Linked DNA regions of Niabella yanshanensis. The protein of the gene in region 2 interacts with the protein of the main gene of each other region in a pairwise test. Links are inferred from orthologs where the notes say so. Each region holds a gene or a part of one and is shown on either strand. Other genes may lie near its edges. The genes, in order: ung and U0035_RS02135.

Region 1 (6,830 bases), 4.7 Mb from region 2 along the record:
CTACAGCCAATTTTGCAGTCACTACAATTTATCCTTTACAGAAAAAAGAAAGCGTAGGTAAGAAAAAGTGGTATGAGCAATTAGGTATCGGCTATAATGGTAGCTTTAGAAACGATTTTAACTTTTACGATTCGGTGGCTTATTCAAGAAGTAATGATCTCATTAATAACAGGCGTTTCATGAAATTCTTGCTGGATACTGCCCGATGGAGCGCTAACCATAATATTCCTATTACACTTTCTTTGCCCTCCATCCTGAATGGAGCACTGGTAATTGCACCTTCTGTTTCTTACTCCCAGGAGTGGGTGGATGGGGTCACTACGATGAGCTGGGGACCTAAAACATTTTACAGGAGGAATATGGCCAATAATGGTGATAGTTCTTATGTGAGAGATACGATACTGGCAGATGTAGCCCGTGGCTTCAAGATCAAGCAGCAAACTTCATTTGGTATCTCATTTAATACAGCATTATATGGTAGCTATGAATTTAAAGGAGAGAAGGTAAAAGCTATCCGGCACGTAATGAGACCAACCTTCGGCCTGAATTATACACCGGACCTGACAAAAAACTTCTGGAAGCCTGTACAAATAGATAGTATTGGTACGATAGCGCTGTATAACCAGTTAGATGGGTTGTACTCCCGGCCCGTTAGCCAGTTTACGAGCAGGGAATCCGGAGGTATTAGCTTTGGGTTAGATAATAATCTCGAAATGAAAGTAAGGGCCAAACCGAAAAAAAAGAAGCCTGGCAGCAGCTCGTCAGATGAAGGAGAGGATGATAAAGAAAAAGATTCTTTTGTAGATACGAAAGAGGAAGATGCTGAAAATGGTATCAAAAAAATAAAACTGATAGATGGTTTTGGGTTCAACGGATCGTATAATTTTTTAGCAGACAGTTTAAAATTGTCACCGATCAGCATGTATTTCAGGACCAACCTTTTTGAAAAAATAAACCTGAACGCCTCAGCTACCTTAGTTCCCTATGAATTAAACGAGACGGGATATGCGACTTCCAGGTATGCCTGGGCTGGCGATGGAGGATTTAAAATAGGTACGGTAACCAACGCCAGTATTTCTATGAGCACCAGTTTTCAGAGTAAGCCGAAAGACCCGGAAAAGGCAAAAGCCAGGGAAAAAGCCATTAACGAAAGTTTGAATGATCCGATGCTTCAGGGCGATCAAACCAGGTTGATGGAGTATATGCGTCAGAATCCGGCGCAGTTCGTAGATTTCAACACGCCCTGGTCTATTAATTTATCCTATTCATTAAACTATTCCCGCCAAAATCGGAATCCATTGACATTACAAAGTTCCACCAGTCCGATTACTTCCAGCGTTAATTTCAATGGTAGCTTTAACCTGACTCCAAAATGGAATTTCAGTGTAAACGGGTTCTATGATTTTTCTACAGCCAAAATACAGACCTTCTCGATGGCCATTTCGCGTGACCTGCATTGCTGGCAGATGGCTATTAATGTTACACCCATAGGTTTGTACCGCTTCTTCAATTTCACCATTAGTCCGAAAGCGGGTATTCTACAAGACCTTAAGATCAATCGTAGCCGTTCTTTTGTTGGCGGAAGATAATTTCAGTTGTTTATTTGGACGATTTCTTTTGTGCAAAAACAAATTCAGCGAAGCCCAAAATATCCCAGAAGATATTTGCATTCAGCTTTTTGGAGCTCAGTATACCTGCCAGTAACCTGAACGGTGTTAATAAAATAAACAGCTTATTACGGCGGACACCCGATTGTATAACCCTGCAGTCATTGCCTTCGAATATTCCTGCTATTTCTTTTACAGAATAAAGCCGTACATGGGTAGGGTCGTCTTTAAAATTCAATGTACCGTGCATGCTCGGTAAGCGTGTACTTTTTTCACCCGGGTATTCAATATAAAAGTAACCGCTTGGCTTTAACTTTTTGATAAGTGCAGGCAAAACCAGGTCGCCGTTATGAAGATGTTCGATTACATGCGCCATCCTGATAAAGTCAAAATAACTGTCAGGGATGATCTCCAGGTTTAATTGGGTAAGGTCCAGCTCATAGAAGCTATGCATGGTGGCGAAGTCGCTTTCGCCGTTATTAAAATCTCTTACTATATCAATCCCATGGTACTCGCAATTCGGATACATGGCCTTTGTTTTGGAAGCCGACCGGTTGCCGGATCCTACATCCAGTAAAGTAAAAGGCTGGTTGCCAAATGTTCGGTTGATGTATAGAAACTTGGGCGTTTGTTTTTTTAGAAAGCGAAGCATGATGATGAGTAGGTCTGATGATTCATTAAAGAGTATTTTTCCGGATATGATCGTACATGGTAGTAAACACTTTGTCTTTTAATTCCAATGCAGTCATATCTTTAGAAGAGACCGGGGGGAGGAAGTGGATCTCCAGTCTCCTGGGTAAAAAGAAAAAGGTTTTATGTAAAGGAACAGCTTCCTTTGTGCCTGAAATAATAGCCGGGATAATTTCAGTTTTCGTTTCGTAGGCCAGCTTGAAAGCTCCGCTGTAGAAAGCTTTTAGCGGCTCTTTAGTACGGTTTCGCGTTCCTTCGGGATAAATACACATATGCATTCCTGTTCTCAACACCCATTTCATTTTTTCAAAGCTTACCCGGCGGCTTTTTTCACTTTTACGATCAACCAGTACCGATCCCTTGGCATAATAAAGACCAAACAAAGGTATTTTGGCAAAACTCATTTTAGCAATGGTTTTGTTAGGGCCTGGTATAAATGGCGATGAAAGGGGAATATCCAGTAGCGAATTATGATTACAGGTGACAATATAGCTTTTGCCTTTTTCAAAATGTTGGGTACCGGTAACTCTAAAGGGGCATCCGATGAGGAACAGCCATACCCGCATCCAAATCCTGGAGATCCTTATAAGGAAATGGGTACCTCCCGGCTCCGGTATCAGGTAGGAGATCAACGAAATGGGTAAGATAATCAGAAATGTAACAATAAAACTCAGCAAGCCCCAGGTGGCCCAAACTCTGCCTGCTATCTCTTTGAAAATGTTCATGCTTACTGTTGAATATCAGCAAAAATAGTAGATTTCAATTTTGACTATTTATCTTTTAATTTAGGACGACGAGTTTTATAGTTGTCCGATAAATATAACCTGCTATTTGTTTCTCGCAGAGCACACAGGTAAGCAGAGAGACAGGGAAAATGTATTGAGTTATTGAAAATTGATTGTTAATCATCGAATATCTCCCTCCTCGCCACTTGCCATTCCCCACTATCCTGTTCTCCTACAATTTCCAATCCACCGGCTCGATACCATGCTTCATCAGGTATTGATTGGTTTTTGAGAAATGCTGGCATCCCAGGAACCCTGCGTGCGCTGATAAAGGGGAAGGATGTGCTGCTTTAAGGATATGATGTTTTGACTCATCGATAAAAGCAGCCTTCTCCTGGGCAAATTTTCCCCAAAGCAAAAACACCACATGTTCTTTTTCTTCAGCGATCTTTTTAATAACGGCATCGGTAAATTGAGCCCAGCCAATTTTAGCATGGCTCATAGGCTCGCCCGCACGAACGGTTAACGAAGCGTTCAGCAGAAAGACACCTTCTGCCGCCCATTTACTCAGATCCCCGTTCTTTGGCCTTTCCATGCCTATATCCGTCTGTAATTCTTTAAAAATATTCACGAGCGAAGGAGGAGCCGGTACGCCTGGCTGAACAGAAAAGCATAAGCCATGGGCCTGGCCGGGTCCATGATAAGGATCCTGCCCCAGGATGAGTACTTTAACTTTATCAAACGGAGTGGAATTAAATGCGTTAAAGATCATTCTCCCCGGCGGGTAAATGATTTTATTTTGCTCTTTTTCCGTTTTAAGATGATTCACAATATTCGAAAAGTAAGGCTTATCGAATTCTTCTTTTAATTGTTCTTTCCAGGAAGCTTCTATCTGTACGTCCATTGGTCTCGTAATTTAAGTCTCAAACCTACCTAAAATTTTTCAATCCTGAAATCAGTTGAATATTAATGGGATGATTTTTGCACACTTATGTGGAAGTGATAAACTTATAAGATCAAGCCATCACTGTAAATAAAAATGATGTAAATTACTGCAACGATTTTTTAAACTATGGAGTATATAGATTATTACAAAGTGCTGGGTGTAGAAAAGAATGCAACGGCTGATGATATTAAAAAGGCCTACCGGAAACTGGCACGCAAACATCACCCCGATTTAAATCCGAATGATCCCGAAGCCGTTAAAATCTTCCAGCAAATCAATGAAGCGCATGAAGTGTTGAGCGATGCTGATAAACGCAAAAAATATGACCAGTATGGCCAGGACTGGAAGCATGCCGATCAGTTTGAACAGGCCCGCCGGCAACGGCAGCAGGAGAGCAGTTCACAGCATGCATACGGCGGAGAAGAACATTTTTCATATAGCAATGAGGGCGATTTTTCTGACTTCTTTTCACAGATGTTTGGCGGTATGGGCGGGGGGGCATCGCAGCGGAATGTAAAGTATAAGGGACAAGACTACCGGGCAGAGGTAAAGTTGAATTTGAGCGAGGCCTATAAAACGCATCAACAAACCTTTACCGTAAATGGTAAGAATATTCGCATTACCGTGCCGGCCGGTATTGAAAACGGACAGGAAATAAAAATTAAAGGATATGGCGGGGCCGGCGTAAACGGCGGACCCGCCGGGGATCTGTTTATTACCTTTAATATTATCAACGATACGTCATTTATAAGGAAAGGTAACGACCTGTACAAAGAGGTACCCGTTAACTTGTACAAGGCTGTTTTAGGTGGCGATGAAACCATTGAAACAATGGATGGAAAAGTGAAACTTGTTTTACAGCCAGAGACATCCAACGGGACAAAAGTGCGGTTAAAGGGAAAAGGTTTCCCGGTTTATAAAAATGAAGGCCAGTTCGGAGATCTTTATATCACCTGGCAGGTTCTGTTGCCCACCCATCTTACCGAAAAGGAAAAGGAATTATTTCAACAACTGGCCGATGAAGCCTCTAAAAAATAAGCTATGACCAACGAAAACAATATTTTAATAGAGGAGTGCTGCAAACATTACCGCATTGAAACCTCATTCGTGAAGACCTTAAATGAATACGGGCTGGTTGAACTGAGTTATACCAACGAGTCTTATTTTATCCATAGCGACCAGCTTTCACTGCTTGAAAAATATATGCACCTGCATTACGACCTCGATATAAATATGGAAGGAATAGAAGCCATTAGTCACTTGTTGGAAAAGATAGAGCGGCTTCAATTGGAGTTAAGAGTATTAAAAGGTTAGTCCCGCTCCTTATGCCATGAGGGCAATCGTTTGCGCAAAGCTTTGCGGTTAGCAGGTTTCAGTGTTTCTTTGAGGGATTGTTTTTCAATTACTCCAACCTCAAAGTTTATGAACTTTTTTTACTTTTTGTTGCTGTCTTGCTTAGCTGTACACGGGGCATCAGGGCAATCCCTGCCCATTGAGCTACAAACACCCGAAATTGTTGCTGTAAACCGAATGCCCATGCGTGCCGCGGCATTTGCTTATGAAAATAAAGTACTGGCAGAAAAGCGGGTAAAAGAACAATCCGCCTTTTTCTTATCATTAAATGGTAGCTGGAAGTTCAATTGGGTGCAGAACCCCAATGATCGTCCTAAAGATTTTTATGCAACCAATTTTGATGACAGCCAGTGGAAAAGCTTTACAGTTCCCGCTAACTGGGAGTTAAACGGGTACGGCTTACCCATTTATGTAAATCACCCCTATGAGTTTGCGGGGCGCAGGCTCACAGGTGCCAAAATGAATCCACCTTTTGATATTCCGGCTGATAATAACCCGGTTGGTTCTTATCGTAAGAAAATAACCATTCCGGCCTACTGGGATGGTCGCCAGGTATTTATTCACCTGGGAGCTGTGAAATCTGCGTTCTTTATTTGGGTTAACGGACAAAAAGTAGGCTATAGCGAGGATAGTAAGCTTGCTGCTGAGTTTGATATCACAAAGTATGTCAAAGCAGGTGATAATATTATAGCATTAGAAGTGTATCGCTGGAGCGATGGCAGCTACCTGGAATGCCAGGATATGTGGCGCATTTCGGGTATAGAAAGGGATGTGTATTTATATGCAACGCCTAAGCTGGATATACGCGACTTTAAAGTGCAAAGTGGTCTTGTCAATAATTATAAAGATGGACAACTGAAGGTAGATGTTGAAGTGAACAGCTACAAAACTGATGTAAAAACCTTGCACTCCAGGCCGGATAGTTTCTATGTTGACCTTCAATTGGTAGATGCAAAGGGAAAAGAAGTATTCAGCAGGAATGATGAAAAAGCGCAAACGGTATTAGGGCGCTATAAAACCAAGGTGTCATTTACAGGTGTTATACCTTCGGTGAATGCCTGGTCTGCTGAAATTCCTTACCTGTATACATTATACCTGTCTCTTAAAGATAAAACGGGCACTGTAATCGAAGTAGTACCCGTTCGTGTGGGGTTCAGAACTGTGGAGATCAAAGGCCGCGATTTTTTAGTGAATGGCAAGCGTGTATTTTTTAAGGGAGTTAACCGGCATGAACATAATCCCCAAACAGGCCATACTTTAACCAGGGCCGATATGTTGAAGGATATGGAAATGATGAAGAAGCTGAACGTAAATGCCGTAAGACATTCACATTATCCCCCCGATCCTTACTGGATGGATCTTTGCGACGAATATGGCTTATACGTTATAGATGAAGCCAATATTGAATCGCATGGCCGGTATTACGACCTGGAGTACACTTTTGCCAACGACAAGCAATGGCGTATGCCCCACCTGGAACGAATAACACGCATGTACGAGCGCGACAAA
Region 2 (6,839 bases):
TTAAAGAACGATCAACTCACGGTAAAGATCTCCTGCAATGATATTCTAAACCAGAATAATGGTTATGAGCGAACAGCCACCAATACTTTTTTCTCGGAGAACCGGTATAGCACTATCCGCCGGTTCTTTATGATCGGTGCCACCTGGAGCTTTACAAAATTTAATAATCTTAAACAATAGGTGCTGATAACTGTATCAATTGCTATCACTTACCCAAATCAAATTCATGAAAAAAATTGCACTATATATTCTTCTGTCCTTTTCTTCGTTTCCCGTGCATGCACAATATGCAGCCTTCATCAATAGTGGCAAAATCCGATACGAGCGTAACGTAAACACATTTGCTGCAATGAATATTTTTCTCAGCGAGACTAAGCAGGTGCCTGAAGACCAGATACCTGCTTTTATGCAGAAATACCGCAGTACATCGCCCCAGTTCTGGAAAGATAGCTTTGATCTCTTTTTTAATAATAACTATAGTCTTTATCAGCCTGTAAATCCTGATATCGATTTTTCAAAAACCTTTGCCATTCCTGTTGCTTACAAAAACCAGGTATACAGCGATTTTGAACGGGCGGAAGTTACAACGGTAAAGCAGGCTTTTGAGAAATCTTTTTTTGTAAAAGATTCGTTGAAGAAAATCAAATGGAAATTAACGGATGAGACGAGGGAGATAGCGGGTTATCAATGTCACCGTGCCAACGCTTTATTTTTTGATTCCATTTATGTAGTTGCTTTTTATACCGACGAAATACTATCAAGGGGTGGGCCTGAGTCTTTCAATGGTTTGCCCGGGATGATTTTGGGATTAGCCATTCCACATCAGCACATTACTATTTTTGCTACCAGCGTCACCGGCTTTGACACGGCACCCGACAAATGGAAATTGCCGGTTCAGGGCAAAAATATTGTAACCAACAATAAAGACTTTAATGCGGTTACCTCCAAAATGCTAAAAGACTTTAATCTCACTTCACCCTGGGTGCAATTCTTTATGGACCTGTAACTCCTTAGTCTGGGGCTTGCTATATCGATTTTTCATATTTTTAAAAAATATTCAAAAAAGACAATCCTTTCAACACCCTAACATTTGTTTTGTTTGCAGATTATGATTTTATTGAACAATTTCTAACAAGATGTTTTCTTCGTTTAATACTCTTTAAGCAAAAACTTAAACCCATCTTCGCCGAGCATATACATTTGTAGCTTTCATAAAATTCATTTTAAAAGCTATATGAAGCATATTAATACGCCGATAAACCTAACTAACGCTGAACTGAAAAAATGGGTAAGTAAAATGGCTGAGCTTTGTAAACCATCACAGGTTTACTGGTGCAACGGCTCTGACGAAGAATATAACCGCTTATGCAATGAAATGGTAGAGACTGGGACCTTGATCCGTTTAAATCCTGAAAAAAGACCTAATTCCTTCCTGGCCCGTTCACACCCTTCCGATGTGGCAAGAGTAGAAGACCGCACTTATATCTGCTCTTTAGCGCCGGGTGATGCGGGGCCTACCAATAATTGGATGGCGCCGCGCGAGATGAAAGAAATACTGGAGCCTAAGCTGGACGGATGTATGCGGGGGCGCACCATGTATATCATTCCTTTTTGTATGGGTCCGATAGGTTCCCCTATTTCGCAGTTTGGCGTACAGATAACCGACGCTCCTTATGTTGTGGTCAACATGAACATTATGACACGTATGGGGGCAAGAGCACTGGAAGCAATGGGTAACCGGGAGTTCGTTCATTGTTTACATTCGGTAGGAATGCCGCTTACTGGCGGGCAGCAGGATGTGCCGTGGCCCTGTTCTCCTGACCCTAAAGACAAGTATATTGTTCACTTTCCGGAAGAGCGATTGATATGGAGTTATGGTTCTGGTTACGGCGGTAATGCTTTATTGGGTAAGAAATGCCTGGCGCTGCGTATCGCATCTACATTGGCCCGTGAACAAAACTGGCTGGCAGAACATATGCTGATATTAGGCGTAGAGTCTCCCGATGGCAAAAAGGATTATGTATGCGCAGCCTTCCCATCGGCCTGCGGCAAAACCAACTTTGCGATGATGATACCGCCCAAAGCCTTTACCGATGAAGGCTGGAAGGTAACTACCGTAGGCGATGACATTGCCTGGATCAAACCAGATGAACAGGGAAGGTTGCATGCCATTAACCCGGAGGCAGGTTTTTTTGGCGTAGCTCCGGGTACTAATTTCAAAACCAATCCGAATGCGATGGAAACCATCAGCGCCAACACTATTTTTACGAATGTGGCGCTTACCGACGATGGTGACGTTTGGTGGGAAGGTATGGACGGGGTTCCGCCTGCCCACGCTATTGATTGGCAAGGCAATGACTGGACACCGGCCAGTGAAACCAAAGCAGCCCATCCTAATGCGCGCTTTACAGCTCCCGCAGCCCAATGCCCGTCCATAGATAATCAGTTTGATGATCCCAGAGGTGTGCCTGTTTCAGCATTTATATTTGGTGGACGCCGTAACTCTGTAGTACCGTTGATCATGCAGTCTTTTAACTGGTCTTTTGGTGTTTATATGGCCGCCACCATGGGGTCGGAAATGACTGCCGCAGCTTTTGGAAACATCGGCGAAGTACGCAGAGATCCGTTCGCTATGTTACCTTTTTCGGGCTATCACATGGGCGATTATTTCGGACATTGGCTGAATTTTGGAAGACAGATACCCGAACCTCCGCGTATTTTTTCGGTCAACTGGTTCAGGAAAGAAGAAGATGGTTCATTCCTGTGGCCGGGCTTCGGTGAAAATATGCGGGTATTAAAATGGATAGTAGAAAGAGCTCGCGGTAAATCGAAAGGAGTGGAAATGCCTTTGGGCTGGATGCCTAAATATGAACATATCGACTGGCGCGGTATGGAGGACTTTACGGAGACCGATTTCGAAAATGTAATGAGCATTAACAGGGATCTCTGGATCAAAGAAATTGCATCGCAGGATGAATTGTTCTTTAAACTATATGATCGCCTGCCTAAAGAGATGACTTTTATCAGGGAGCTTCTATTGTCTAATCTCTGGAGGTCTAATAAAAAGCAGAAGAAAGCAGCACAGGCCTAATATATATATTATAATAAAATAGCCCACGGGTTTAAACCGCGGGCTATTTTATTATGTTTTACTTCAATTATACTCTTTCAAAATGATTGAAGAAGAAATCGCCTTCGATCTTTGCGTTCTCGTCGCTGTCACTTCCATGAATGGCGTTTGCTTCAATAGATTCTGCAAATACCTTACGGATAGTTCCTTCTGCTGCATTTGCAGGGTTAGTAGCTCCGATCAGGTCACGGAAAGAGGCTACCGCGTTTTCTTTCTCTAAGATTGCAGCAATAATGGGCCCGCGGCTCATAAATGCTACTAATTCACCGAAAAAGGGTCTTTCTTTATGTATGGCGTAAAACTCACCCGCTTTTTCAGCAGAAAGTTGGGTTAATTTCAGCGCTACCAGTTTAAATCCTTCCTTAGTGATGCGATCTAAAATAGCTCCTGCATGGCCATTTTCCATAGCGTCAGGTTTGATCATCGTAAATGTACGGTTACTCATATATTCATTTTTGGGTCGCAAAGGTAAAGAAACTTAATATTTCTTCATGACCTTAATTTGCCTATTTTTGCCGCACTTTTGTATGAAGCCTATACATAACATATTTCCATTGATAACGCAGCCTGCCCGGGTTGTTATTACCATGCATCAAAAACCTGATGGCGATGCCATGGGTTCGGCATTGGGTTTGTGCGGCTTTTTGAAAAGGCTTGGTCACGAAGTAGCCGTTATTTCTCCTACTAACTGGGCAAACTGGTTGAACTGGATGCCTGGTTGTGACGGCGTATTGAATTATGAAAAGCATCATGACCGCTCTGCTGAACTTTTAAGTAAGGCCGACTACCTTTTTTGCCTGGATTTCAATATTTTTCACCGCACTAAGAATCTGGCTCCGTTATTAGCCGATGCCACTTGTGTCAAAGTACTTATTGATCATCATGAACAACCTGATACAGCAAGTTTTAACTATGGCATCAGCGACATAACCAAGAGCTCTACCTGCGAAATGGTATATGATTTTATCGAAGCGAGCGGTAACGATAAGCTGATTGATGCCAATATTGCCAGATGCTTATATGCTGGGGTAGTTACAGACACAGGGTCTTTCCGGTTCTCTTCTACACATGCATCTGTGCATCAAATGGTGGCCAGACTAATGGAAACAGATTTTGATCATGCGCTCGTTCACAGTAATCTTTTTGATAACTTCCTGGAAAACAGGTTGAGGTTTATAGGACACGTATTAAGTAACCGGATGGAGTTTTTTTACGAGTATAATACGGCTTTGATATCCATTACCAAACAGGACTTGCTTAAATACTACATTAAAACGGGAGATACCGAAGGGCTGGTCAACTATCCAATGTCTGTGAAAGGCATAGAACTGGTAGGGTTTGTAATAGACAGGGATGAGGAGCGCAAATGGAGTTTTAGAAGTAAACGCCATTTTGATTGCAATACATTTGCGCGTAAATATTTTAACGGAGGCGGCCACTATAACGCATCAGGAGGAAATAGTAAAGACAGTTTAGCCCAAACAGTCGAATATTTCAAACAGACCATCAAAGAAAATGAACACCTGCTGGTCGAAGTAAAATCGTAAATTATAATTAACAATAACAACAAATGAAACGTTCACAAATCTTAGGAGCATTGGCTTTTGCAACATTAGCGTTTGCAGCCTGTAATAATGCTGACTACCAAACCAGCGCTAGCGGTGTAAAGTACAAAATCATCGACGGAGGAAGCAAAGACAGCTCTAAAGTTGGAGATGTTTTAAAAATGCATGTCATTCAGAAAATTGAAGGTGCGAAAGATACTGTACTGACAGATACTTATGGAAAACTACCTGCTTTCGTTAAAATTCAGGATGCGGCGATGCCCAACGCCTACGGCCCTGATGAGTTTTTCAAAAAACTAAAAAAAGGAGATAGTCTTGTTACTGTATTATATGTAGACTCTTTAATTAAAAAAGGATTGGCACAGGAAGCACAGTTGCCTCCGTTTATGAAAAAAGGTGATAAAATACTTTTAACATTTAAAGTATTGGAAGTATTTAAAAATGACAGTTTAGCTCAGGCTGACTATCAGAAAGAAATGGAAAAAGACGCTCCCCGTCAGAAGAAAGAGCAGGAAGAGATGATGAAAAAAATGATGAAGGATCAGGAGGACGCACGTAAAGCTGATGAAGCTGCACTTGAAAAATCCGGAGAAAAAGCGAAACAGGTTAAGGCGGTACAGGATTTTTTAACTGCTAAGAAATGGGCAGCTACCCAGACTTCAGTGGGTACCTTCGTAAAAATTGATCAACAAGGTACCGGTACGCAGGTTGCTGACGGTAAATTTGTTACGGTTAAGTATAATGGTAAAAAAGTAAGCAACGACAGTACGTTTGATGCAAACCAGTTTACGGTACAATTAGGTGTTCAGCCTTTTATCAAAGGTTTTGAAGATGGTTTAAGACAGTTCAAACAGGGTGGTAAAGGAACAATTGTTATACCTGGCTACCTGGCTTATGGCAAAGAAGGTAACGGTGGTGTTTTCAAACCATACGAGCCGTTATACTTCGATGTTGAGATTTTAGAGGTAAGCGACAAAGAGCCAGCTGCTCCACAAATGCCTACACCTCAGGCACACGGGCCAAACGACGGCCACAATCACTAATTCGTTAGACAAGAATAAATAAACAGGAGCCATCGCGAAAGCGGTGGCTTTTTTGTGCAGGATACAGCATGACAGTTTAGATAAATGCAACGGGTATTTTTAAATGTTGATGCCGATTGCGTGCCGGGATATGAAGCAACTCAATCATTCCGGCTGATCTATAAAACTATTCTGGTGAAATATATAGCGTTAATAATCTTTTTATGGGGCATAAGTCTGACTTCCTCATCTCAAAGGATAATGGAAAACCTGAACCGCGGCCTGGTTGCCATACCCGATGATAGTGGAAAAGTATTCGTTTCATGGCGCTTGCTGGCATCAGATCCCGACGCAATACGCTTCAATATTTACAGGAAAACCAATGGTTCGCCCGTCAAACTAAATCAGCAACCCATTTCCCAAACAACATCCTTCGTCGACGACTGGAAGGATACCATTTCTGAACGAACTTACATTGTAAGAACAGTTCTCCACAATACTGAATCAAAATCTGAAGATCACTTTGTATTAAAAAATGCATCCCGGCCTTACCTGTCCATCCCCCTTCAGATACCGCCGGGATATGCCGCGAACGACGGCTCTGTCGGGGACCTTGATGGTGACGGGGAATATGAGCTCATCGTGCATATTGCCGGCCGAGGTCATGATAACAGTCATGCCGGGTTTACCGACGAGCCATTAATACAGGCTTATAAATTAAACGGGCAATTATTATGGACCATTAACCTTGGTAAGAATATAAGAGAGGGCGCTCATTACACCCAGTTTATGGTATACGACCTGGATGGCGATGGGAAAGCAGAAATAGCCATGAAAACAGCAGATGGTTCTAAAGATGCCCGGGGAAGGGTGATTGGAGATGCAACCAAAGACTGGAGAAATGATAAAGGGTATATACTGGCTGGTCCTGAATATCTTTCGGTATTTAACGGATTAACGGGAGAATTAATTCATACCACTGATTTTATACCGTCACGTGCGCCAACGCTGAATCCAACAACTGCCGAACTAAAAGCGATCTGGGGTGATGGCTATGGCAATCGTATGGACCGTTTCCTGGCTGCTGTGGCGTACCTGGACGGCAAACATCCCAGCTTGATC

The links.
Region 1: the proteins of U0035_RS02135 (region 2) and ung interact in binary tests that used the Escherichia coli proteins (3 or more experiments, as listed by UniProt). The link is inferred for Niabella yanshanensis from one-to-one orthologs.

What each region holds. Positions count from the first base shown.
Region 1 is NZ_CP139960.1:5,335,316-5,342,145, forward strand. What follows is about bases 2,091-5,014. They hold ung (uracil-DNA glycosylase), read right to left. Parts: upstream 3,927-5,014; coding sequence 3,255-3,926; downstream 2,091-3,254. Other genes in these bases: U0035_RS21990 (class I SAM-dependent methyltransferase), read right to left, coding at 2,091-2,259; U0035_RS21995 (lysophospholipid acyltransferase family protein), read right to left, coding at 2,285-3,022; U0035_RS22005 (DnaJ C-terminal domain-containing protein), read left to right, coding at 4,095-5,006; U0035_RS22010 (chaperone modulator CbpM), read left to right, coding at 5,010-5,014. Outside these bases: U0035_RS21985 (putative LPS assembly protein LptD), read left to right, coding at 1-1,589; more of U0035_RS21990, read right to left, coding at 1,600-2,090; more of U0035_RS22010, read left to right, coding at 5,015-5,282; U0035_RS22015 (glycoside hydrolase family 2 TIM barrel-domain containing protein), read left to right, coding at 5,391-6,830. UniProt on the Escherichia coli protein: Excises uracil residues from the DNA which can arise as a result of misincorporation of dUMP residues by DNA polymerase or due to deamination of cytosine.
Region 2 is NZ_CP139960.1:600,784-607,622, forward strand. What follows is about bases 1,868-4,800. They hold U0035_RS02135 (nucleoside-diphosphate kinase), read right to left. Parts: upstream 3,576-4,800; coding sequence 3,159-3,575; downstream 1,868-3,158. Other genes in these bases: U0035_RS02130 (phosphoenolpyruvate carboxykinase (GTP)), read left to right, coding at 1,868-3,091; U0035_RS02140 (DHH family phosphoesterase), read left to right, coding at 3,658-4,677; U0035_RS02145 (FKBP-type peptidyl-prolyl cis-trans isomerase), read left to right, coding at 4,701-4,800. Outside these bases: U0035_RS02120 (TonB-dependent receptor), read left to right, coding at 1-180; U0035_RS02125 (GLPGLI family protein), read left to right, coding at 227-1,006; more of U0035_RS02130, read left to right, coding at 1,235-1,867; more of U0035_RS02145, read left to right, coding at 4,801-5,738; U0035_RS02150 (rhamnogalacturonan lyase), read left to right, coding at 5,823-6,839. UniProt on the Escherichia coli protein: Major role in the synthesis of nucleoside triphosphates other than ATP. The ATP gamma phosphate is transferred to the NDP beta phosphate via a ping-pong mechanism, using a phosphorylated active-site intermediate.